One region of the Modestobacter sp. SYSU DS0511 genome, then DNA from elsewhere that is predicted to be linked to it. Evidence: predicted binding sites of a transcription regulator. Region 1 holds the regulator's gene; the other holds the start of a gene.
What was found. Region 1 encodes LexA, which represses DNA repair genes until DNA is damaged. Its sites were predicted from a motif close to TCGAACANNTGTTCGA; they were not measured.

Region 1 (11,100 bases):
CGCGGCGGGTGGCGCCACCGGACTTGATGGTGCCCGCCGAGGCGTCGGCACCGCGCATGAAGGAGACCGGGCCGGAGGCGGTGCCACCGGAGGAGAGCAGCTCCTTGGAGGAGCGGATCCGGGAGAGGTTCAGGCCGGCACCGGAGCCGCCCTTGAAGATCAGCCCCTCCTCGCGGTACCAGTTCAGGATCGAGTCCATCGTGTCGTCGACCGCGAGGATGAAGCAGGCGCTGACCTGCTGCGGCGAGGCGGTGCCGACGTTGAACCAGACGGGCGAGTTGAAGCTGAAGACCTGGTGAAGCAGCATCCAGGTGAGCTCGTGCTCGAAGATCTCGGCGTCGCCCTCGGAGGCGAAGTAGTCGTGCTCGCGGCCGGCTGCACCGTAGGTGAGCACGACGCGGTCGATCAGCTGGCGGAGGCTCGTCTCGCGCTGGGGGCTGCCGACCGCGCCACGGAAGTACTTGGTGGTGACGATGTTGGTGGCGTTGATGCTCCACTCGGCCGGGAACTCGACGCCGCGCTGCTCGAAGTTGATCGAGCCGTCCCGCCAGTTGGTCATGACGACGTCGCGGCGCTCCCAGACCACCTCGTCGTAGGGGTGCACACCGGCAGTGGTGAAGACGCGCTTGACCTTCAGGCCCTTGCCCCGGGTGGGCGCCTTCGGGCTGCGGCGGGTCCGGGTGGTGGCGAGGCGGTCGGCTGTCTCGGTCATCGTGCGAGGGCTCCCTGGTGTTCGTGCTCTGGCGTCGAGCTGAGCGGCGGTGCGGGCGGAGCGGCTGGGGAAGCCGGCGGGTGCCGGAGCCGGGTGGTGCGGTGCGGTCTCCTCGTCGAGACCTGTGTAGTCAGGGGGTGTGACAGTTCGGGGCGGCGTCCTCAGGACCCGCCGGCCGCGCCTGGCGGCCCGTCCTCGGCGGCAGGTGCCCCACCGGCTCGGGCGCGCACAGCGGCCCGCAGCTCGGCGATCTCCTTCTCGAAGTCGGCAGCGGAGCTGAAGCTCCGGTAGACGCTGGCGAAGCGGAGGTAGGCGACCTCGTCCAGGTCGCGCAGCGGGCCCAGGATCGCCAAGCCGACCTCGTGGCTGGGGATCTCGGCACACCCGGTGGCGCGGACGGCGTCCTCGACCTGCTGGGCCAGCAACGCGAGCTGGTGCTCGTCGACCGGGCGGCCCTGGCAGGCGCGGCGGACACCGGCGACCACCTTCGCGCGGGTGAACGGCTCGCTCACGCCGCTGCGCTTCACGACGGCGAGGACCGCCTCCTCGACGGTGGTGAACCGCCGCCCGCAGCCGGGGCACGAACGCCGCCGCCGGGTGGTCGCGCCCTCGTCGGTCTCGCGCGAGTCGATGACGCGGCTGTCGGGGTTGTGGCAGAAGGGGCAACGCACTGCCGGTCCACCTCCTCCCGAGGTGTCGCGACCGGGATCACCGCGGTGCTGTGACACCGTGGGACACCGGCCCGTGGACCGCTCCTGTGGACTGCTCCGGGGACATCCGGTGGATGGCCCGGGGAGAACGTGTGGAGCGGCTGTGGACGACTTACATCCGTGTAAGCACTAGATGTTGTGGTGGAACCGTACGGCCACCCCTACAGGTGTGCAAGCCCTGTCGTGCGTGTCGTGTTCCGCAGCTGACCCGCCCGCCGCTCGCGCACCCATCCGTCACAGCCCGGGCCCGCGGCGACGGGCCCACTGCACCCCATCAGGGCAGCTCGAGCACCTGACCGGGCTGCAGCACGACGTCCTGGAGGTCGTTTCGATCGAGGATCGCGTCGACCACCGCCCGCCGGTCCTCGTCGGGCGCCAGGTCACCGGCGATCGACCAGAGCGTGTCGCCCGGCTGGACCACCACCGTGCCGGCGCCGGCCAGCCGCAGCGCGGGCTCCCCGTCGGCGACCACCGCGAGCGTGCCCACCGCCACCCCCAGGCCGATCGCCACCGACAGCGCCGCCACCGCGCGCCGGCCACGGCGGGTGAGTCGCAGCGGCAGCTCCGCCCACTCGCCGGCCGACGGACACGGAGCGGCGGCCCGGGGCGGGCCGCAGTCGCCACCGCGGACGGGCCGCGCGACCGCGACCCCCGGCGAGGACATCGGCCGCCCACCAGGACGCACCGGCGGGCGGCGGGCCGGGCGGGCCTCAACCCGCCCGGCGGACCCCGTCCGGGCGGTCGGCGCCGGCGAGACCAGCCGGAGCGGCGGGCGGAGCGGGGCGACGGTGGCGTCCGGGTACTCGGCGATGACCATCGGTGCACTCCTCACAGCAGGCACCCGGGGGTGCGATCTCGAACGCCTGTTCGATTCGAACGTCTGTGCGATGTCTACCGCACGGCACCGACAGGAGTGCGCCGACACGGCGGGTGTTCGAACACCTGTTTGAAGACCCGCCGCCGAACCGCTACCGTGCGCAGGGAGACCACGACGGCGTCCCACCCCGCCCCGGCAGGCGGGATGCCACCGGGCAGCTGCGCGCGCAGCCGGACGAGGAGGACACATGGCGGTCGACGGCCGGACGGCGGACGAGCGCAAGGGGTCGAGCCGCCGGAGGCGCCCGGCCGGGCAGGCGGCGGAGCCCACAGCGGACACCGGCGGCGCGGCCGTGCGCGAGTTCCCCGACCGCGGCGAGGCCGGCGACGGGCTCACCCAGCGCCAGCGCCGGGTGCTGGAGGTCATCCGCGACTCCATCGAACGCCGTGGCTACCCGCCCTCGGTCCGCGAGATCGGCGAGGCCGTCGGCCTCTCCTCCGCCTCCTCGGTCGCCCACCAGCTCTCGGTGCTCCAGCGCAAGGGCTGGCTGCGCCGCGACCCCAACCGGCCGCGCGCACTGGACGTCCGGTTGCCGGGCGAGCACGGCGTGACCGCCGGCGCCGACGCCTCGGCGGATGCGCTCGCCGCCGCCGGTGCGGCCAGTGGCGTCGACGAGGCGGGCGCCTCGGCACCCACCTACGTGCCCCTGGTGGGCCGCATCGCCGCCGGTGGCCCGGTCCTGGCGGAGCAGGCCGTCGAAGACGTCTTCCCGCTGCCGCGCGAACTGGTCGGTGAGGGCACGCTGTTCATGCTCAAGGTCACCGGTGACTCGATGGTCGAGGCCGCGATCTGCGACGGCGACTGGGTGGTGGTCCGCCAGCAGCCCACCGCCGAGAACGGCGAGATCGTCGCGGCGATGATCGACGGCGAGGCGACCGTGAAGACCTACAAGCGCCGCGACGGGCACGTGTGGCTGCTGCCGCACAACCCGGCCTACGCGCCGATCCCCGGCGACGACGCCACCGTCCTCGGCCGGGTCGTGACGGTGCTGCGCCGGGTCTGACGCCGGTGTCGGCCGCCGGCCGGGTCACTCCCGCCGGCGGCCGGTCACTCCCGCCGGCGGCCGGTCACTCCCGCCGGCGGCGGCGGAACTTCCCGCCGATCCAGACGGACACGGTGGCCACCCCGGCCGCGATGATGCCGGCCGTCACCGGGGCGACGCCGGGGGCCGCGGTCACCAGCTCCCCCGTCGGTCCGGCACCGGGAGCCGGATCGATCGAGGTGCTCGTAGCCTGCTCAGCCGACACCGGGACCAGGGTCACCGGCGCCGGCAGCCCCTCGCTGGTGACCAGCAGGTCGCGGTTGTTCGCCGCGAAGGTGATCGCCTCACCCTGCGGTGAGTCGGGGAGCGCGATCCGGACCGGCGCGCCGGACAGCGCGCCGGGCACGTCGGAACCGGTCAGCGTCCAGACGTAGGCGTCGGTGTAGGTGCGCAGGGCGATGCGCTGCCCGTCCGCCGACACCGCGCCCCCGGTCACCAGCAGCTGCCCCGCGCGGCCGACCGGCCCGCCCGGCGTACCGGTCAGGGTGAAGCCCAGCCCGACCACCCGGGTCATCGGCACCGTGGCCCCGTCGGCCAGCGGCGCATCCGGGCGGTACACGCCGGAGGCGCCGAGCACCTCCTTGGTCACCAGGTACGGCGTGCCGTCAGGCGCCAGCAGCAGCGCCTCGGCGTCGTGCGCCCCGTCCGGGTAGGTGAGCCGGGTGAGCGTGGTGCCGCCGTCAGGGCGCAGCCCGATCAGCGCGACGGTCTCCCGGGCGGCGTTGTTGTCCCCGATGTCGGCCAGCCAGACCGTGCCGTCCGCGGCCAGGGCGAGGTCCTCGGGGTCGTACGGGTCGACGCTCCCCGACCGCACCTCCGCGACGGCGCAGGAGGTGTCGAGGACGTAGACCTCCGCCCGGTCACCACCATCGTTCATCGCCAGGAGCGTCTCCCCGGCGCTGGCCAGGCCGGAGATCTCCGGCAGCCGCGGGTCGGTGATGGTGCAGCGCGTGCTCGGCGCGGCTTCCTCGGCGAGCGCCGCCGATGGCGGCAGAACCGCGAGCCAGACCGCTGCGGGCAGGGCGAGGAGCGCCCCGTCCGCCAGGCAACGGCGGCCGGCGCGGCTACGCGTGCGGCCGGCCCACTCTGGCACGGACCCAGCGTGACACCACGACTGCGTCGAGTGCATGAACCACGCCCAAGAGCACGATGCCGACGGCCGCTCCCACCACCGCATCGGTGACCCAGTGGAAGTTCAGCGCCACCATGGCCACTCCGGTGGCCACCGGCCCCAGCACGCTGAGCAGCCAGGCCGCCCGCTGCAGCCGGGGGTTCAGGCCGTACTGGACCACCTGCCAGCGGGCCACGCCCCACATCAGCACGGCGTTCGCCACGTGCCCGGACGGGAAGCTCTCCCCGCCCCGGTGGAAGTACGAGCCCGGGTAGGCCGGGGCGGTGCGGCCGGTGCCCCACTTGAAGGCGTAGACCGCTGCCGTCAGCAGCGCGAGGGCCAGCAGCACGCGCACCAGCGGGGCCACCGTGCGCTGCCGCCAGAAGAGCCAGCCGACCAGACCGAACAGGACCAGCAGGATGGTGACCCGTCCGCCGGCCTGGGTGAACGCCCACACCGGCCAGTAGGCGGCGGAGTCGCGCAGCCCCCAGGAGCCGACCTGCTCGGAGACCGCCACGTCGAGCCGTTCCAGCCGGCCACCGGCGAGGAGGTCCACGGTGATGGCGGCCGCGACGAGTGCGGAGACCAGCGCCAGCCACCACGGGGGCCGGCCGATGCCGACCACCCGCGGGGCTCGGGACGCGGGGTCACCGGCGGCGCTGCCGCTCACGCGCACCGCTCCGCTCGCCACGACGTCACGGTACCGGCACCGTGACCTCTCCGTGACCCGCTCGGGACAGCACTGCGCGGCGCGACCGGACGAGGTCGCGCCGCGCAGTGGTCGGGCCGGCCACCGGCCCCGGCCGGCGAGTCCGCCGCCCGGGCACCCGGGCGGACGGCGCCACCGGCCCGGGCGGTCAGCCGCCGGCGACGGGGGTGGTGAACTCGTCGAGCGCCGCGGCCAGCCCGTCGTCGACCCGTGCGGTGAGCCGCGTGCCGTCGGCCTCGTGCCGCTCCGCGAGCACCTCGCCGTCCCGGTGCACCCGGGCGACCAGGTCACCCCGGTCGTAGGGCACGAGGACGTCGACGTCGACGTGCGGGTGCGGCAGCCGGGCGGCGACGACGTCGCGCAGCGCCTCGATCCCCTCACCGGTCCGCGCGGAGACCCACGCGGCCCCGGGCAGGGCCTGGCGCAGCGTGAGGACGTCCTCCTCGCTCATCGCGTCCACCTTGTTCACGACGATGAGCTCGGGCACCGCCGAGGCGTCGATCTCGGAGAGCACGGTGTGCACCGCGTTGATCTGCCCGATCGGGTCGGGGTCGGAGCCGTCGACGACGTGCAGCAGCAGGTCGGCGCCGGCAACCTCCTCCAGCGTCGAACGGAACGCGTCGACGAGCTGGTGCGGCAGGTGCCGCACGAACCCCACTGTGTCGGTGAGGGTGTACTCGCGCCCCTCCGGCGTCTGCGCGCGGCGGACCGTCGGGTCCAGGGTCGCGAACAGCGCGTCCTGCACCAGCACCCCGGCGTCGGTGAGCCGGTTGAGCAGGCTGGACTTGCCGGCGTTGGTGTACCCGGCGATCGCCACGCTCGGGACGGCGTTGCGCGATCGGCTCGAGCGCTGGGTCGCGCGCGCCGTCGCCATGCCGGCGATCTCCTTGCGCAGCTTGCTCACCCGCGCGCGGATCCGGCGGCGGTCGGTCTCGATCTTCGTCTCACCGGGACCACGGGTACCGATGCCGCCACCGCCGGCGACACGGCCACCGGCCTGCCGGCTCATCGACTCACCCCAGCCGCGCAGCCGCGGGATCATGTACTGCATCTGGGCGAGCTCGACCTGCGCCTTGCCCTCCCGGCTGGTGGCGTGCTGGGCGAAGATGTCCAGGATCAGCGCGGTCCGGTCGACCACCTTGACCTTGAGCACCTTCTCCAGCTGGTTGAGCTGGCCGGGGGTGAGCTCGCCGTCGAACACCACGGTGTCGGCGCCGGTGGCGGCGACGATGTCGCGGATCTCGGTCGCCTTGCCCGAGCCGACGTAGGTGGCCGGGTCGGGCTTGTCGCGGCGCTGGACCAGGGCCTCCAGGACCTCAGAGCCGGCCGTCTCGGCCAACGCGGCGAGCTCGGCCAGCGAGCGCTGCGCGTCGACCGCGGTGCCCTCGGTCCAGACGCCCACCAGCACGACGCGCTCCAGGCGCAGCTGGCGGTACTCGACCTCGGTGATGTCGGTGAGCTCGGTGGAGAGACCGACCACCCGCCGCAGGGCGCCGCGCTCCTCGAGCGCGTAGGAGCCGGTGGTGTCGTCCGGCTCCTCCCAGGCCCCGGCCGGCGCCGGGCGGGTGGGAGCGGGAGCGGTCGGAGCGCGGTCCTCGGCGGCGAGGGCGTCGCGGTCAGCAGCGGTGGTCATCGGGTCCAGCGTGGCACGCCCCTCGGTGCGGGGCGAGTGAGTTGTCGTCATCGACTGTGTCGTCATCGCCCGGTACAACACCTCAGGGCTCCGGATGCATCCCGAGGTAGACCGACCACCGCTCCCCCGCCGGGTCCGCCGGCCGGCGGGCGTACTCGTCCAGCAGCCCGTACAGCCGGCTGCGGAACTCCGCCGCCGAACCCGGGTCCAGCTGCAGCCCGAGCCGGGTGCTCTCCAGGTGTTCCTCGCCCACGGCGGCGACCTCCTGCAGGAAGGCCGCCAGCACCACGTCGGACCCCGGCGGCGCCGCGCCCGCGCCGTCCATCAACCAGCTCTTCCCGGTGGCCCGGTAGGGCACCTCCCGGGCGCCCCGGTTGCCGCGCCGGACCGGCTCGGCGCCGAGGAAGCCGGTGTCGACCAGGGTGCGCACGTGGTGCAGCACCGTGGCCGGGTTGCGGCCCAGCCGGGCCGCGATCTCCTTGTTCGTGAGCGGCTCGTGCAGGCACAGCCGCAGGATCCGCAACCGGACGGCGGAAGCGAGGGCGCGGGCCTCCGCGTCGGTGGCCGGACGGCGCTCACCGGAGATCCGCGCCGACTGCTCCCGCTCGCTCATCCGGCCAGCGTAGGACGCCGACCGCAGTGATTGACATCTCCCGATCACTGCCCCAGCCTCGCCCGGTGACCAGTGACCGCAGCCTGCTGAGGCACGCCGACTTCCGCAGGTTGTGGGCCGCGGAGACCGTCAGCCAGGTCGGCACCCAGGTCACCCTCCTCGCCCTGCCGGTGCTGGCGGTCTCGCTGCTGGACGCGACGCCGCTGCAGATGGGGTTTCTCACCGCCCTGGAGACCGCGGCCTTCCTGCTCATCGGCCTCCCCGCCGGCGCCTGGGTGGACCGGTGGCGGCGCAGGCGGGTGCTGGTGACCGCCGACCTGGTGCGGGCGGGGGTGCTGGGCACGCTGCCGCTGGCGTACCTGCTCGACGTGCTCTCCCTGGGCCAGCTGTTCGTCGTCGCCGCCCTCACCGGCACGGCCACGGTCTTCTTCGACGTCGCCTACCAGAGCTACCTGCCCGCGCTCGTCGACCGCGACCAGCTCGTCGACGGCAACGGCAAGCTGGAGGCCAGCCGCGCGGTGGCCCAGGTCGCCGGGCCGGGTGTCACCGGAGTGCTGCTGCGGGTGATGGGTGCCCCGCTGCTGATCGCGCTGGACGCGGCGTCGTTCCTGGTCTCGGCGCTCTTCCTGAGCCGCATCCGCCGGCCCGACGTGGTGCCCGACCGGGCCGGCCGCCGGTCGCTGCGCGCCGAGATCGGCGAGGGGCTGCGCTTCGTCGTCCGGCAGCCACTGCTGCGCCGGATCGTGGCCTGCACGGCGACGTCGAACCTCTTCTCCTCGATCACGACGACCCTGCTGGTGCTCTACGCGCTGCGCGAGCTCGACCTGTCGGAGAGCACCTTGGGCCTGGTCTTCTCCGCCGGCGCGGTGGGCGGCCTGGTCGGCGCGGCGACCGCGGCGCGCTTCGCCCGGTGGCTGGGCGAAGGGCGGGCCATCCCGTTGTCCGTGCTGGCGATGCTGCCGTTCACCGCGCTCACCCCGCTGGCCGCCCTCGGCGCGCCGCTGGTGCTGCTGACGCTCGGCCAGCTGGGCTTCAGCTGGGCGGTCGTCGTCTACAACGTGACCCAGGTGAGCTTCCGGCAGCGGCTCTGCCCACCGGCGCTGCTCGGCCGGATGAACGCCTCCGTGCGGTTCATCGTGTTCGGCACCATGCCGCTGGGCGGCCTGCTCGGTGGCGTTCTCGGGACCTGGCTGGGGGTGCTGCCGACGCTGTGGATCGCGGCGGCCGGGCAGGTGCTCGCCGCCGGCTGGGTGGTGGCCAGCCCGCTGCTGCACCTGCGGGAACTGCCCGACGGGACCGACCTCAGCGCAGCCGCCACCCGTCTGCCCGAGGCCCGGACTCCGACCGCGGGCGCCGACCCCGGACGAGCTGGCTGAGCACTCGGCTGGGCAGCCGGCTGGTTGGCCGGGCGGTCACCGGGTAGCCCGCCGGGGACCGCATCCGCACCGACCACCTGCACCAGGGAGGACGACGATGACCAGCCCGGACCAGGAACTCGACGACCCCGGCCGCGACCCCGTGGGCCTCGACCCGCCGCGCAACCCGTTGGGCGGCGCGGACCAGGACACCGGTCGCGGCGCGCCACGCGGCGTCGGCAACGTCGGGCCGGGCGACAAGCCCGAGGCGCCGACCGACGACCCGGAGACCCGGGCCGACGAGCCGGACCGGCCCTGACGCTCAGCCGGCCAGCCACTCCGGGGTGAGCACCCCGGTGGCGACGACGACGGCGGGGCCGGCGAGCACCGTCGTCGTCCCGTCGAACTGCACCGACAGCCGACCGCCCGGGACGTCCACCGTGACCGTCCCGGCGGTCCGGCCCCCGGCTTCCAGGGCCGCGTAGGCAGCGGCGCAGGCGCCGGTGCCGCACGAGCGGGTCTCCCCCACCCCGCGCTCGTGCACCCGCAGCCGGACGTGCGCGCTCGCCCCGCCGGGCGCGTCCCCGGCCGCCAGCACGTTGACCAGTTCGACGTTGACCCCGTCGGGGAAGAAGCCGGCGTCCACGCCCGGCAGGACCGTGAGGTCGAGGGTGTCGACCGGGACGTCGGTCAGCGCGGCCAGGTGCGGGTTGCCCATGGAGACCCCCAGCCCGGGGAACTCCTGCCCGGAGATCCGGGCGACGCTGCGGCCGAGCACCCGGGCCGGGCCCATGTCCACCCAGTACCCCGCGCCGTCCGGCAGCGCGCCCACCCGGCGCGGCCCGCCGCGGGTGCCGACCAGCACGCCGGCCTCGGCCACCGCCCTGTCCAGCAGGCCCTCGGTCACCAGCACGTGCAGGAACAGCCGGATGCCGTTGCCGCACATCTCCGCGTGCGACCCGTCGGCGTTCCGGTGGTCCATGAACCACTCGCACTCGTCCAGCGCGTCGCCCAGCACGGCAGCCGCGTCGGGCACGTACCGGCTGGGCACGACCCGCAGCACGCCGTCGCCACCCAGGCCCGCGCGCCGGTCGCAGAGCCGGCGGACCAGCCCCGCGTCCAGCCGGCGCTCCGGCCACACCGAGCCGTCGGGGTCGGGCAGGACGACGAAGTCGTTCTCCGTGCCGTGGCCGAGGAGGACCCGGGGACCAGCGCTGTCGATCACCGCCCGATCGTACGGTCGGTGATCGCCGTGGCCACCGCGTCGGCCAGGTCGGGGCGGGCGGCGTCGAACCAGGCCGTCCCCGGGTCACGGCGGAACCAGGAGCGCTGGCGGCGGACGAACCGCCGGGTGGTGGTGACCGTGCGCTCCCGCGCCTCGGCGGGGGTGAGCGCCCCGTCGAGCTGCTGGAGCACCTGCGCGTAGCCCAGCGCCCGGGACGCGGTGGGCCCCTCGCGCAGCCCGTCGGCGGCCAGGGCCTCGACCTCCGCGACGAAGCCGGCGGCCCACATGGCGTCCACCCGGCGGGCCACCCGGTCGTCGAGCTCCTCGGGGGCCCGGTCCAGGCCGATGGTCAGCGCCGGGTAGACGGGGCGGGGGTCGGGCAGCCGAGCGGTGAACGGCTGCCCGGTGAGCTCGATGACCTCCAGCGCGCGCACCACGCGGCGGGTGTTGCTGGGCAGGATCGCCGCGGCGGCCGCGGGGTCGAGCGCCGCCAGCCGGTCGTGCAGGGCCTGTGCCCCCTCGGCGGCCAGCTCGCCGTCCAGGCGCGACCGCACCGCGGCGTCGGTGCCCGGGAAGTCGAGCTCGTCCAGGACGGCGCGGACGTACAGGCCCGACCCGCCCACCAGCAGCGGGACGACGCCGGCGGCGCGCAGCCGGCCGATCTCGGCGCGCGCCCGCTGCCGGTACTCGGCCACCGAGGCCGGTTCCCGCACGTGCCAGAGGTCCATCAGGTGGTGCGGCACCCCGCCCCGCTCGGCGGTGGTGGGCTTGGCGGTGCCGATGTCCATGCCGCGGTAGAGCTGCATCGAGTCGGCGTTCACCACCTCCCCGCCGAGCCGGTGGGCCAGGGCGACGGCGAGGGCGGTCTTGCCCGTCGCCGTCGGGCCGACGACGGCGACCACCGGCGGCAGGGCCGCGGACGGCCCGGTCACCGCGCCGTCCAGGAGGCGACGAGGTAGCCCACGCCGAAGGGCGCAGCGTCGTGCCGGAGCTCCGCGGTGACCGGCCTGCCCCGGAGCGCGGCGCCCACGGCCCGCCAGACCGGCACCCCGGCGGCGAGCAACCGGGCGCCCTCGGCGGCGTCCAGGCCGGCCAGCGTCCCGGTGTCCCCGG
Region 2 (11,100 bases), on a different contig from region 1:
CGACTGGTCGGTCGTCGCCCGCCGGATCCTCGCCGTCTACGAGACGGTCGCACCCCCCGGCGGGGCCGCGGTCACCGCCTCCACCGAGGACGACGCCGCCCTGCTCGGGCACGTCGCCGGCGACCTGGGTGAGCGCGTCGCGCCGCCGTGGCCCTTCCGCCGCCGGGTCCGCCGCTAGCCTGAGGTCCCATGACCACCGCCACCGAGCTCCTGCTCGCCGTCGCCGTGCTGGCGGTGCTCGCGCTGGCCTGGGCGGCCTGGACGCTGACCCGGCTGCGGCGGCTGGCCGGGCGGGTCCGCCGGGCGCGCGAGGTGCTCGACGCCGCGCTGCTGCGGCGGGCGGAGCTGGCCGCGGCGCTGGCCCGCGAGCGGGCCGACGAGCTCGGACCCGAACTGGCCGCCGCGCTGGCCAGGGCGGCGGCCGGGGCACGTGCCCCCACGGCGGGTGACCGCGAGGCCGCGGAGAACCGGCTGGGCGCGCTGCTCCGCCGGGTGCCGCCGGCGCTCCGCCCACCGGAGCTGCAGGACACCGGGATGCGGGTCGGGCTGGCCCGCCGCTTCTACAACGACGCCGTGCGCGACACCCTGGTGCTGCGCCGCGGCCGGCCGGCCCGGGTGATGCGGCTGCACGCCGGCCGGCCGCTGCCGCGGTACTTCGACATCGACGACGGCCTGGACGCGGTGCTCACCGGTCCCCCCGCCGGGGTGGCCTCCGGTGCCGGGCGGGCCTCCGGCTGACCCGCCGTACGCTGGGCCGTCCGCGCGCGACGACCTGGAAGGCCACACCGTGTCCCTGACCGACCCCCAGCACCAGCCCGGCACCGGCACCGACCGGGTCAAGCGCGGCATGGCCGAGCAGCTCAAGGGCGGCGTCATCATGGACGTCGTCACCCCCGACCAGGCGAGGATCGCCGAGGACGCCGGCGCCGTCGCCGTCATGGCGCTCGAGCGGGTGCCCGCCGACATCCGCGCCCAGGGCGGCATCGCGCGGATGAGCGACCCGGACATGGTCCAGGGGATCATCGACGCGGTCTCCATCCCGGTGATGGCCAAGGCGCGGATCGGGCACTTCGTGGAGGCGCAGGTGCTGCAGAGCCTCGGCGTCGACTACATCGACGAGTCCGAGGTGCTCACACCCGCCGACGAGGCGCACCACATCGACAAGCACGCGTTCACCGTGCCGTTCGTGTGCGGCGCCACCGACCTCGGTGAGGCGCTGCGCCGCATCGCCGAGGGCGCGGCGATGATCCGCTCGAAGGGCGAGGCCGGCACCGGCAACGTCGTGGAGGCCACCCGGCACATGCGTGCGCTGCGCGCCGGGATCAAGCGGCTGGGCACGCTGGACGACACCGAGCTGTTCGTCGCGGCCAAGGAGCTGCGCGCCCCCCACGACCTCGTCGTCGAGGTCGCCCGCACCGGGAAGCTGCCGGTCGTCCTGTTCACCGCCGGCGGCATCGCCACCCCCGCCGACGCGGCGATGATGATGCAGCTGGGCGCCGAGGGCGTCTTCGTCGGCTCGGGCATCTTCAAGTCCGGCGACCCGGCGCAGCGCGCGGCAGCGATCGTCCAGGCCACCACGTTCGCCGACGACCCCGACGTCATCGCCAAGGTCTCCCGCGGGCTGGGCGAGCCGATGGTCGGCATCAACGTGAGCACGCTGCCGGAGTCCGAGCGGTACTCCACCCGCGGCTGGTGAGCGCGCCGGTCATCGGTGTGCTCGCCCTGCAGGGCGACGTCCGGGAGCACCTGGTGGCGCTGACCGCCGCCGGCGCCCGGGCGGTGACGGTCCGCCGCCCCGAGGAGCTGGCCGCGGTCGACGGGCTGGTGCTGCCCGGCGGCGAGTCGACCACGATGGCGAACCTCGCCCAGCGGTTCGGGCTGCTCCAGCCGCTGCGGGACGCCGTCCGGGCCGGGCTGCCCGCCTACGGCTCCTGCGCCGGGATGATCCTCCTCGCCGACCGGGTGCTGGACGCCCCGGCGGGCCAGCAGACCATCGGCGGGCTGGACGTCACGGTCCGGCGCAACGCCTTCGGCCGGCAGGTCGACTCCTTCGAGGACGAGGTGCAGATCGCCGGCGTCGACGGGGGCCCCGTGCACGCCGTCTTCATCCGCGCGCCGTGGGTCGAGCAGGCCGCCGACGGCGTCGAGGTCCTCGGCCGGGTCGTGGGCGGCCCGGCCGACGGTAAGATCGTCGCCGTCCGCCAGGGATCCCTGGTGGCCACCAGCTTCCACCCCGAGCTCACCGGTGACATCCGGGTGCACGCGTCCTTCGTGGAACTGGTGCGGGCAGCCCGTGCCCGGGACCAGCGTTCCGACGGCGCCATCGCAGGCGTCGGCAGTGGAGGGGGTAAGTCGTGAGCGGCCATTCCAAGTGGGCGACGACCAAGCACAAGAAGGCCGGGATCGACGCCAAGCGCGGCAAGCTCTTCGCCAAGCTGATCAAGAACATCGAGGTGGCCGCCCGAACCGGCGGCGGTGACCCGGCGGGCAACCCGACGCTGTTCGACGCCATCCAGAAGGCGAAGAAGAGCTCGGTGCCCAACGACAACATCGACCGCGCGGTCAAGCGCGGTTCGGGTGCCGAGGCCGGCGGCGTCGACTACCAGGGCATCACCTACGAGGGCTACGCGGCGGCCGGGGTCGCCGTCCTGATCGAGTGCCTCACCGACAACAAGAACCGGTCGGCGATGGAGGTGCGCACCGCGATGACCCGCAACGGCGGCACCATGGCCGACCCGGGCTCGGTGTCCTACCTGTTCTCCCGCAAGGGCGTGGTCGTGGTGCCGGCCGCCGGCCACACCGAGGACGACGTGCTGCTGGCCGTGCTGGACGCCGGGGCCGAGGAGGTCCGCGACCTGGGCGACACCTTCGAGGTGGTCAGCGAGCCCGGTGACATGGTCGCCGTCCGCACCGCGCTGCAGGAGGCCGGCATCGAGTACGACTCCGCCGACATGGGTTTCGTGCCCAGCGTCCAGGTGGAGCTCGACGTCGAGGGCGCGGCCAAGGTGTTCAAGCTGATCGACGCCCTCGAGGACCTCGACGACGTGCAGAACGTCTACGCGAACTACGCCGTCTCCGACGAGGTCATGGAGCAGGTCACCGCCGACGCTTAGGCCCCTGCGCAGGATCCGGCCGCGAGCTCGCGAGGGGCTGGGGGCGCGGGGGTCCTTCCGCCCGCTGCCCCCCGCCACTCGCAGGCTCGCGGCGGGGCCCTGCAGCGGGGCCGACGGCTGGGTGCGTGTCGTGCCCGGGTCGCGTCCGGTTCCCCGGTTAGCGTTCCCATCGAACAGGTGTTCGTGCGATGGTGGGGGAGTGGGCATGCGCGTGCTCGGCATCGACCCGGGGCTCACCCGCTGCGGGTGGGGCGTGGTCGAGGGGCGGCCCGGTGCACGGCCGGTCTCCCTGGGGGTCGGCGTCGTGCGCACGTCCCCCGACCTGGACCTGGAACTCCGGCTGCTGGAGGTGCACACCGCCGTGACCGCGCTGCTGCGTGAGTACCGGCCCACGGCCGTGGCCATCGAGCGGGTCTTCACCCAGAACAACAAGGGGACGGCGACCGGAACCGCCCAGGCCGCCGGGGTCGCCGCCCTCGCCGCCGCCCAGGCCGACCTCCCCGTCGCCTGGCACACGCCCAGCGAGGTCAAGGCCGCCATCTCCGGCAACGGCCGCGCCGACAAGGAGCAGGTCACCCTCATGGTCACCCGGGTGCTCGGGCTGGCCAGCCCGCCCAAGCCGGCCGACGCCGCCGATGCGCTGGCGCTGGCGATCTGCCACACCTGGCGCGCCCCCGCTCAGCACCGGCTGCGCACCGCGGCGCTCGCCGGGGGCATCGGCGCGCCGCTGCCCGGCGCCCGCACCGTGCCGCGCTGGACGGGGGTGTCGGCCCGATGATCGCCTCGGTCAACGGCCGGGTGGCGGCCGTCTCGCCCGACGGCGCGGTCGTCGAGGTGGGCGGGGTCGGGCTCTCGGTGCAGTGCACCCCGGGCACGATCGCGCGGCTGCAGGTGGGGGAGCAGGCGCGGCTGTCGACCAGCCTCGTCGTCCGGGAGGACTCGCTCACCCTCTACGGCTTCGCCGACGACGACGAGCGCCAGCTGTTCGAGCTGCTGCAGACCGCCAACGGCGTCGGTCCCCGGCTGGCCCAGGCGGTGCTGGCCATCCACCCGCCCCGGGAGGTGCGCCGGGCCGTGTCGATGGGTGACCTCAAGGCGCTGATGCAGGTGCCGGGCATCGGCAAGAAGGGCGCCGAGCGGCTGGTGCTGGAGCTGCGCGACCGCCTGGGCGCGACCACCGTCGACACCCAGCTCGACGGTGGCCCGCTGCCCGCCGGGCTGGCCCCGGTCACGCCGGTCGCGCCGTGGCGCGACCAGCTCACCGCCGCGCTGGTGGGGCTGGGCTGGTCCAGCCGCGAGGCGGAGACGGCGCTGGCCGCGCTGGAGCCGGTCGCCGAGGAGCAGCAGGCCGCCGGCGGGGTGCAGGTGGCGGTGCTGCTGCGGCAGGCGCTGCAGCTCCTGGGCCGCTCGTGACCTCGCCGTTCGACCGGTCGCTGACCGGGGAGGCCGCCGAGGGGTACGGCCGGGACTTCTCGGTGGAAGCGTCCGCTGGTGACGAGGAACGCGTCGTCGAGTCGGCGCTGCGTCCGCACTCGCTGGCCGACTTCATCGGCCAGCCGAAGGTGGCCCGCCAGCTCGACCTGGTGCTGGAGGGCGCCAAGCGCCGCGGCCGCCCGCCGGACCACGTGCTGCTGTCCGGCCCGCCCGGACTGGGCAAGACCAGTCTCGCGCTCATCATCGGCTCAGAACTCGGCACGGCGGTGAAGATCACCAGCGGCCCGGCGATCGAGCGGTCGGGTGACCTGGCCGCGATGCTGTCCAACCTCGGCTCCGGTGACGTGCTGTTCATCGACGAGATCCACCGCATCGCCCGCCCGGCCGAGGAACTGCTGTACATGGCGATGGAGGACTTCCGGGTCGACGTCGTCGTCGGCAAGGGGCCCGGCGCGACCGCCATCCCGCTGGAGATCAACCCGTTCACCCTGGTGGGCGCCACCACCCGCGCCGGCCTGCTCACCGGCCCGCTGCGCGACCGGTTCGGCTTCGTCGGGCAGATGGAGTTCTACGAGACGGCCGACCTGCAGCGGGTCCTCGCCCGCAGCGCCGACCTGCTCGGGGTCGAGCTCACCGACGACGGCTCAGCGGAGATCGCCGGGCGCTCGCGGGGCACGCCGCGGATCGCCAACCGGCTGCTGCGCCGGGTCCGGGACTTCGCCGAGGTGCGCGCCGACGGCCGGATCACCCGCGACGTCGCCCGGTCGGCACTGGCCCTCTACGACGTCGACGAGCTCGGCCTGGACCGGCTGGACCGGGCGGTACTCGATGCGCTGGTGACCAAGTTCGGCGGCGGCCCCGTCGGGGTGGCCACCCTGGCGGTCGCCGTGGGGGAGGAGCCGCACACCGTCGAGGAGGTCTGCGAGCCCTTCCTGGTGCGTGCCGGACTGCTGGCCCGCACGCCCCGCGGACGGGTGGCCACCGAGGCGGCCTTCTCCCACCTGGGGCACCCGCTGCCGCGTGGGGGCCTTGCGCTGCACGGGGGTGCTGCGCCCGCTGGGGGCACAGGTGACCCGCCGCTGGACGGGGCGTCGTCACAGACCCTCTTCGACGCCTAGACTCCTCGGCGCTGGCGCGCAACCCGGACCAGCCGGGCGACGCGCCTCGCCCCGGGGCCACTCCGCGCGGGTGGGAGTGCGCCGGCGCCGATGTACCCGAGCGGCCCTCTCGGGCCGCACCGACCGCGCGACCTGCCGCGGTAGAGAGGCTCACCAGTCGTGGAACAGCTCTTCCCGTTCGTCCTGCTCGCCCTCGCGTTCGTCCTGCTGATCGTGCTGCCGGCCCGGCAGCGCAAGAAGATGCAGGCCAACGCGCAGGCCCTGCAGGAGTCGCTGACGGTCGGCACGCCGGTCATGCTGACCAGCGGCATCCACGGCACGGTCGCCGGCCTCGGTGAGGGGACCATCGACCTCGAGGTCGCCCCCGGCGTCGTCGTCACCGTCGCGCGCCCCGCGGTGATGGAGGTCCGCACGCCGGCCGCTCCGGCCGACGGTGCCCCGAACAGCTCCGGCGGGACGGTCGACGGCGACGGCGACCCCACCGACCGCACCCGCTGACCCCGGCCCATGGCTGCCCGCCAGCTCCCTGCGCGCCGCTACTTCGCGGCCTTCCTGCTGATCGTCGCGGGGCTGTACGCGCTGGTCTTCCTCACCGGTGACCAGCGCACGCCCCAGCTCGGCCTGGACCTCCAGGGCGGCACCACCGTCACCCTCACCGCGCGCACGCCCGGCGGCGAGGCCCCGGCCCGCGAGGACCTCGAGCTCGCCCGGCGCATCATCGAGCAGCGCGTCAACGGCCTGGGCGTCGCCGAGGCCGAGGTGGTGACCGAGGGCGACAGCAACATCGTCATCTCGGTGCCCGGTGACGACGGCGAGCGCGCCCGTGAACTGGGCACGACCGCGCAGCTGCGCTTCCGCCCGGTGCTGCAGGCCGAGCCGGTCATGCCGCCCGCCGAGGACGCCGCGCCGACGGAGGAACCGGCCGAGGAGCCGGCTCCCGAGGAGGGCGCCGCGCCGGTCACGCAGGAGGAGGCGGCCGCGGAGTTCGCCACCCTCACCTGCGACGAGCAGACCACCGACGTCAACCGGCCCGAGGACCACGTCGCCGCATGCGGCGAGGACGGCCAGGTCAAGTACCTGCTGGGCCCGTCGGTCCTCGAGGGCACCGACGTCACCGACGCCACGGCCGGCACCCGCGCGGGCACCGGGGAGTGGATCGTCGACCTGTCGCTGAACAACTCCGGCGCCGACGCGTGGGCCAGCTACACGACCGCCAACGTGGGCAACAGCGTCGCGATCACCCTGGACGGCCGGGTCGTCTCCGCGCCGACGATCAACAGCGCGATCGTCGGCGGCAGCACCGAGATCTCCGGCAACTTCACCCAGGCCGAGGCGACCGAGCTCGCCAACCAGCTGAAGTACGGCGCGCTGCCGCTGACCTTCGAGCAGGCGACCGCGCAGTCGATCTCCACCGAGCTGGGGGAGGAGCAGCTGCGCGCCGGCCTCATCGCCGGCGGCATCGGCGTCGCCCTGGTGTTCGTGTACGCGCTGCTCTACTACCGCCTGCTCGGGCTGGTAATGATCGCCAGCCTGGTGCTGTCGGCGGTCGTCGTCTACGGCTGCCTGGTGCTGCTCAGCCGCGAACTGGGCCTGGCGCTCAGCCTGGCCGGCATCGCCGGGTTCATCGTCTCGATCGGCATCACCGCCGACTCGTTCGTCGTGTACTTCGAGCGCCTCAAGGACGAGGTGCGCGAGGGGCGTTCCCTGCGCAGCGCCGTGCCCCGCGCCTGGGTGCGCGCCCGCCGCACCATCCTGTCCGCCGACGCGGTCAGCTTCCTGGCCGCGGCGATCCTCTACTGGCTGGCCATCGGTGACGTGAAGGGCTTCGCCTTCACCCTGGGCCTGTCGACCGTCCTCGACCTCGTCGTGGTCTTCCTCTTCACCCACCCGCTGATGGCGGTGCTGAGCCGGGTCAGGTCCTTCGGCTCCAACCGCTTCTCCGGTCTGGGCCAGGTCGACCGCGGACGCCGGACCGCGCCGGCGATGGCGCGCGAACCCGAGCTGGTCGGCGCCGGCAGCAGCACGAACGGGAGCACGCGATGACCACCCCACGGGACGACGCCGACCAGGCACCGGTGCCCGTCGGCTCCGCCGCCGACGAGTCCGTCGACGAGTCCGCGGTGGCCACCGAGGCGACCGAGGAGAGCGTCGGGGACCGGGCGCTCGCCGACGCCGGCCTGCCCGCGGAGGGCGGCGCCGCGGCCCGCCCGCACCGGGCGTCGCTGGCCCACCGGCTCTACAACGGCGAGGCCGGTCTGGCCGTCGTCGCCAAGCGCCGGTTCTGGTTCCGGGTCACCGCCGTCGTCGTGCTCCTGTGCGCGCTGGCCATGCTGGTCCGCGGCTTCAACTTCAGCATCGAGTTCGCCGGGGGCAGCAGCCTGCGGGTGCCGGCCACCAGCGAGCAGCTCGCGGACGTCCGCGAGGCCGCCGAGGGAGCCGGGGCCGAGGTGGCCAGCGCCCAGGTGGTGGGCGGTGACTCCGTCCTGCTCCGCACTAGCGAGCTGGACAACGACACCGAGCGCGCCGTCGTCGACGCCGTCGCCGAGGCTGCCGGCGTCGAACCGGCCGCGGTCAGCCCGCAGTCGGTGAGCGCCGACTGGGGCAGCGACGTCACCAACCAGGCGCTCATCGCGCTCGCGGTGTTCCTGGTCGCCGTCGTCGCCTTCCTCGCGGTGCGGTTCCAGCCCAAGATGGCCGTCGCGGCGATCGTCGCGCTGCTGCACGACATCCTCGTCACCGCGGGCGTCTACGCGTTGGTCGGCTTCGAGGTCTCGCCGTCCACGGTGATCGGTCTGCTCACCATCCTCGGGTTCTCCCTCTACGACACCGTCGTCGTCTTCGACAAGGTCGACGAGAACGTCAAGGACCTGAGCAAGAGCAGCCGGTCGACCTTCACCGAGGCCTCGGACCTGGCGGTCAACCAGACGCTGATGCGCTCGATCAACACCTCGGTCATCGCGCTGCTGCCGGTCGCCGGGCTGCTCTTCGTCGGCGCCGGGCTGCTCGGTGCCGGCACCCTCAAGGACCTCGCGCTGGTGCTGTTCGTCGGCCTGGCGGCCGGTACCTACAGCTCGATCTTCCTGGCCACCCCGGTGCTCGCCGAGCTCAAGGAACGGGAGCCCGAGCAGCAGGCGCTGCGCAAGCGGGTGCTCGCCCGCCGGGCGGCCGAGGCGCGCAGCGCTGGCCAGCCGGCCGGGCCGGTCGCCAGCGCCCGCCGTGGCGGGGCGACCCGGCGGTCGTCGGTGGCCGTCGCGGAGCGGCCGGGGACCGAGCGGCCGGGGACCGAGCGGTTGGGGACGGGGCGCACGGAGACCCTGCCGGGCCGGCCGGTGGCCGACGTGCAGGTGGAGTCGCCGTCCTCGGTGCAGGCCGCCCCGCGGCAGCCGGGTACCGGCCGCGGTGGCGCGACGGCCCCGCGTCCGGGGCAGCGCCCGGCGGGCAAGAAGCGCCGGTGACCGCCGGACCTGCCCAGACGCCCGCCGGGACGCAGCTGCCGATCGACGAGCTGGTCGCGTCGGTCGCGGTCACCATCCCGGACTTCCCCGAGCCCGGGGTGCTGTTCCGCGACCTGACGCCGGTGTTCGCCGATGCGGAGGCCTTCCGCAGGGTCGTCGACGCGCTGGCCGAGCCGGCCGGGGTGGACCCGCGGGCGGCGGCGCTCGGCGGCGACGGCTCCGAAGGGGCCCCGGACCCGGGCTTCGACGTCGTCGCCGGAGTCGAGGCGCGCGGCTTCCTGCTGGCCGCCGCCGTCGCGGTGCGCACCGGTACCGGGGTGGTCCCGATCCGCAAAGCCGGGAAGCTGCCGCGCGAGCGGGTGTCGGCCGACTACGCCCTGGAGTACGGCACCGCGACCCTCGAGTTGCACACCGACTCGATCCGCCCCGGCCAGCGTGTGCTGCTGGTGGACGACGTGCTGGCCACCGGCGGCACGCTGGGGGCGGCCGTCAGCCTGCTGGAGCAGCTGGGGGGTGTGGTCACCGCGGTCTCGGTGGTGATCGAGCTGGGGGTCCTGGGCGGGCGCCAGCGCATCGCGCCGCACCCGGTGCACTCGCTCTGGACGACCTGAGCCGTCGGCGGCGGATGACATGATCGGCGGGTGAGCCCAGCAGCTGAGGAGTCCGCGACCCGGTTCCGCTCCGTCTACCGGCACGGCTTCGCCCGGGTCGCGGCGGTCACCCTGCCGGTGACGATCGCCGACCCGGCGGCCAACGCCGTCGCCGTGCTGGCGCAGGCCCGGGAGTGCTCGGCCGAGGGCGTCGCCGTCGCGGTGTTCCCGGAGCTGTGCCTGTCCGGCTACTCGATCGAGGACCTGCTCCTGCAGGACCCGCTGCTGGACGCGGTGGAGGCGGCCATCGCCGACGTCGTCGCCGGATCGGCCGAGTTGACCCCGGTGCTGGTGGTCGGGGCTCCGCTGCGCCACCGCAACCGGGTCTACAACACCGCCGTCGTCGTCCACCGTGGCCGGGTGCTGGGCGTGGTGCCGAAGTCCTACCTCCCCACCTACCGGGAGTTCTACGAGGGCCGCCAGCTCGCTTCCGGGGTCGACGCCGCCGGTGAGGTGCACACGGTCGCCGGGCAGCCGGTGCCCTTCGGCCCGGACCTGCTGTTCGACGCCGTCGACGTGCCCGGCCTGGTGCTCGCGGTGGAGATCTGCGAGGACATGTGGGTCCCGGTCCAGCCCAGCGCCGAGGCGGCCCTGGCCGGGGCCACCGTGCTGGCCAACCTCTCCGGCAGCCCGATCACCGTCGGGCGGGCCGACCAGCGGGCCACCCTCGCGCAGGCGACGTCCATCCGCTGCCTGGCCGCCTACGTGTACGCGGCCGCCGGGCAGGGCGAGTCGACCACCGACCTGTCCTGGGACGGGCAGACCATGGTCTGGGAGAACGGTGTCCTGCTCGCCGAGTCCGACCGGTTCCCCGACGGGCCGCGCCGGTCGGTCGCCGACGTCGACCTGGACGTGCTGCGCGCCGAGCGGGCCCGGATGGGCACCTTCGACGACAACCGGCGGGCGCTGGCCGGGCGGCTGCACCACCGGCGGGTGGAGTTCCGGCTCCAGCCCCCGACGGGCGACCTGGGCCTGCGCCGCCGGCTGGACCGCTTCCCGTTCGTGCCGGCCGACCCCGAGCGGCTGGCCCAGGACTGCTACGAGGCCTACAACATCCAGGTCGTCGGCCTGGAGCGGCGGCTGGCGTCGATCGGCTGGCCGAAGGTGGTCATCGGCGTCTCCGGCGGGCTGGACTCCACGCACGCGCTGATCGTCGCCGCCCAGGCGATGGACCGGTCCGGCCGCCCGCGCAGCGACGTCCTGGCGTTCACCATGCCCGGCTTCGCGACCGGGGACGAGAGCAAGGCCAACGCCGTCGCCCTCGCCCGGGCGCTGGGGGTGACGTTCGAGGAGATCGACATCCGCCCGGCGGCCACCCGGCTGCTGACCG

Region 2: ruvC (crossover junction endodeoxyribonuclease RuvC) is a predicted target of LexA. The motif match lies at 3,283-3,298, and genes of this name have one in related genera.

The regions. Positions count from the first base shown of each region.
Region 1 is NZ_JBJGZY010000038.1:9,217-20,316, reverse strand. Features, by position in the region: gene ACI783_RS16420 (vitamin B12-dependent ribonucleotide reductase) at 1-712, opposite strand, end outside; gene nrdR (transcriptional regulator NrdR) at 874-1,383, opposite strand; gene ACI783_RS16410 (LysM peptidoglycan-binding domain-containing protein) at 1,697-2,239, opposite strand; gene lexA (transcriptional repressor LexA) at 2,487-3,302, shown strand; gene ACI783_RS16400 (hypothetical protein) at 3,367-4,434, opposite strand; gene ACI783_RS16395 (phosphatase PAP2 family protein) at 4,406-5,143, opposite strand; gene hflX (GTPase HflX) at 5,310-6,794, opposite strand; gene ACI783_RS16385 (ArsR/SmtB family transcription factor) at 6,877-7,407, opposite strand; gene ACI783_RS16380 (MFS transporter) at 7,473-8,783, shown strand; gene ACI783_RS16375 (hypothetical protein) at 8,881-9,081, shown strand; gene dapF (diaminopimelate epimerase) at 9,085-9,987, opposite strand; gene miaA (tRNA (adenosine(37)-N6)-dimethylallyltransferase MiaA) at 9,984-10,919, opposite strand; gene ACI783_RS16360 (hypothetical protein) at 10,916-11,100, opposite strand, start outside.
Region 2 is NZ_JBJGZY010000028.1:17,536-28,635, reverse strand. Features, by position in the region: gene ACI783_RS14300 (glycosyltransferase family 4 protein) at 1-178, shown strand, start outside; gene ACI783_RS14295 (hypothetical protein) at 190-738, shown strand; gene pdxS (pyridoxal 5'-phosphate synthase lyase subunit PdxS) at 788-1,696, shown strand; gene pdxT (pyridoxal 5'-phosphate synthase glutaminase subunit PdxT) at 1,693-2,358, shown strand; gene ACI783_RS14280 (YebC/PmpR family DNA-binding transcriptional regulator) at 2,355-3,113, shown strand; gene ruvC (crossover junction endodeoxyribonuclease RuvC) at 3,319-3,891, shown strand; gene ruvA (Holliday junction branch migration protein RuvA) at 3,888-4,526, shown strand; gene ruvB (Holliday junction branch migration DNA helicase RuvB) at 4,523-5,665, shown strand; gene yajC (preprotein translocase subunit YajC) at 5,825-6,163, shown strand; gene secD (protein translocase subunit SecD) at 6,173-7,708, shown strand; gene secF (protein translocase subunit SecF) at 7,705-9,120, shown strand; gene ACI783_RS14245 (adenine phosphoribosyltransferase) at 9,117-9,731, shown strand; gene ACI783_RS14240 (NAD(+) synthase) at 9,762-11,100, shown strand, end outside.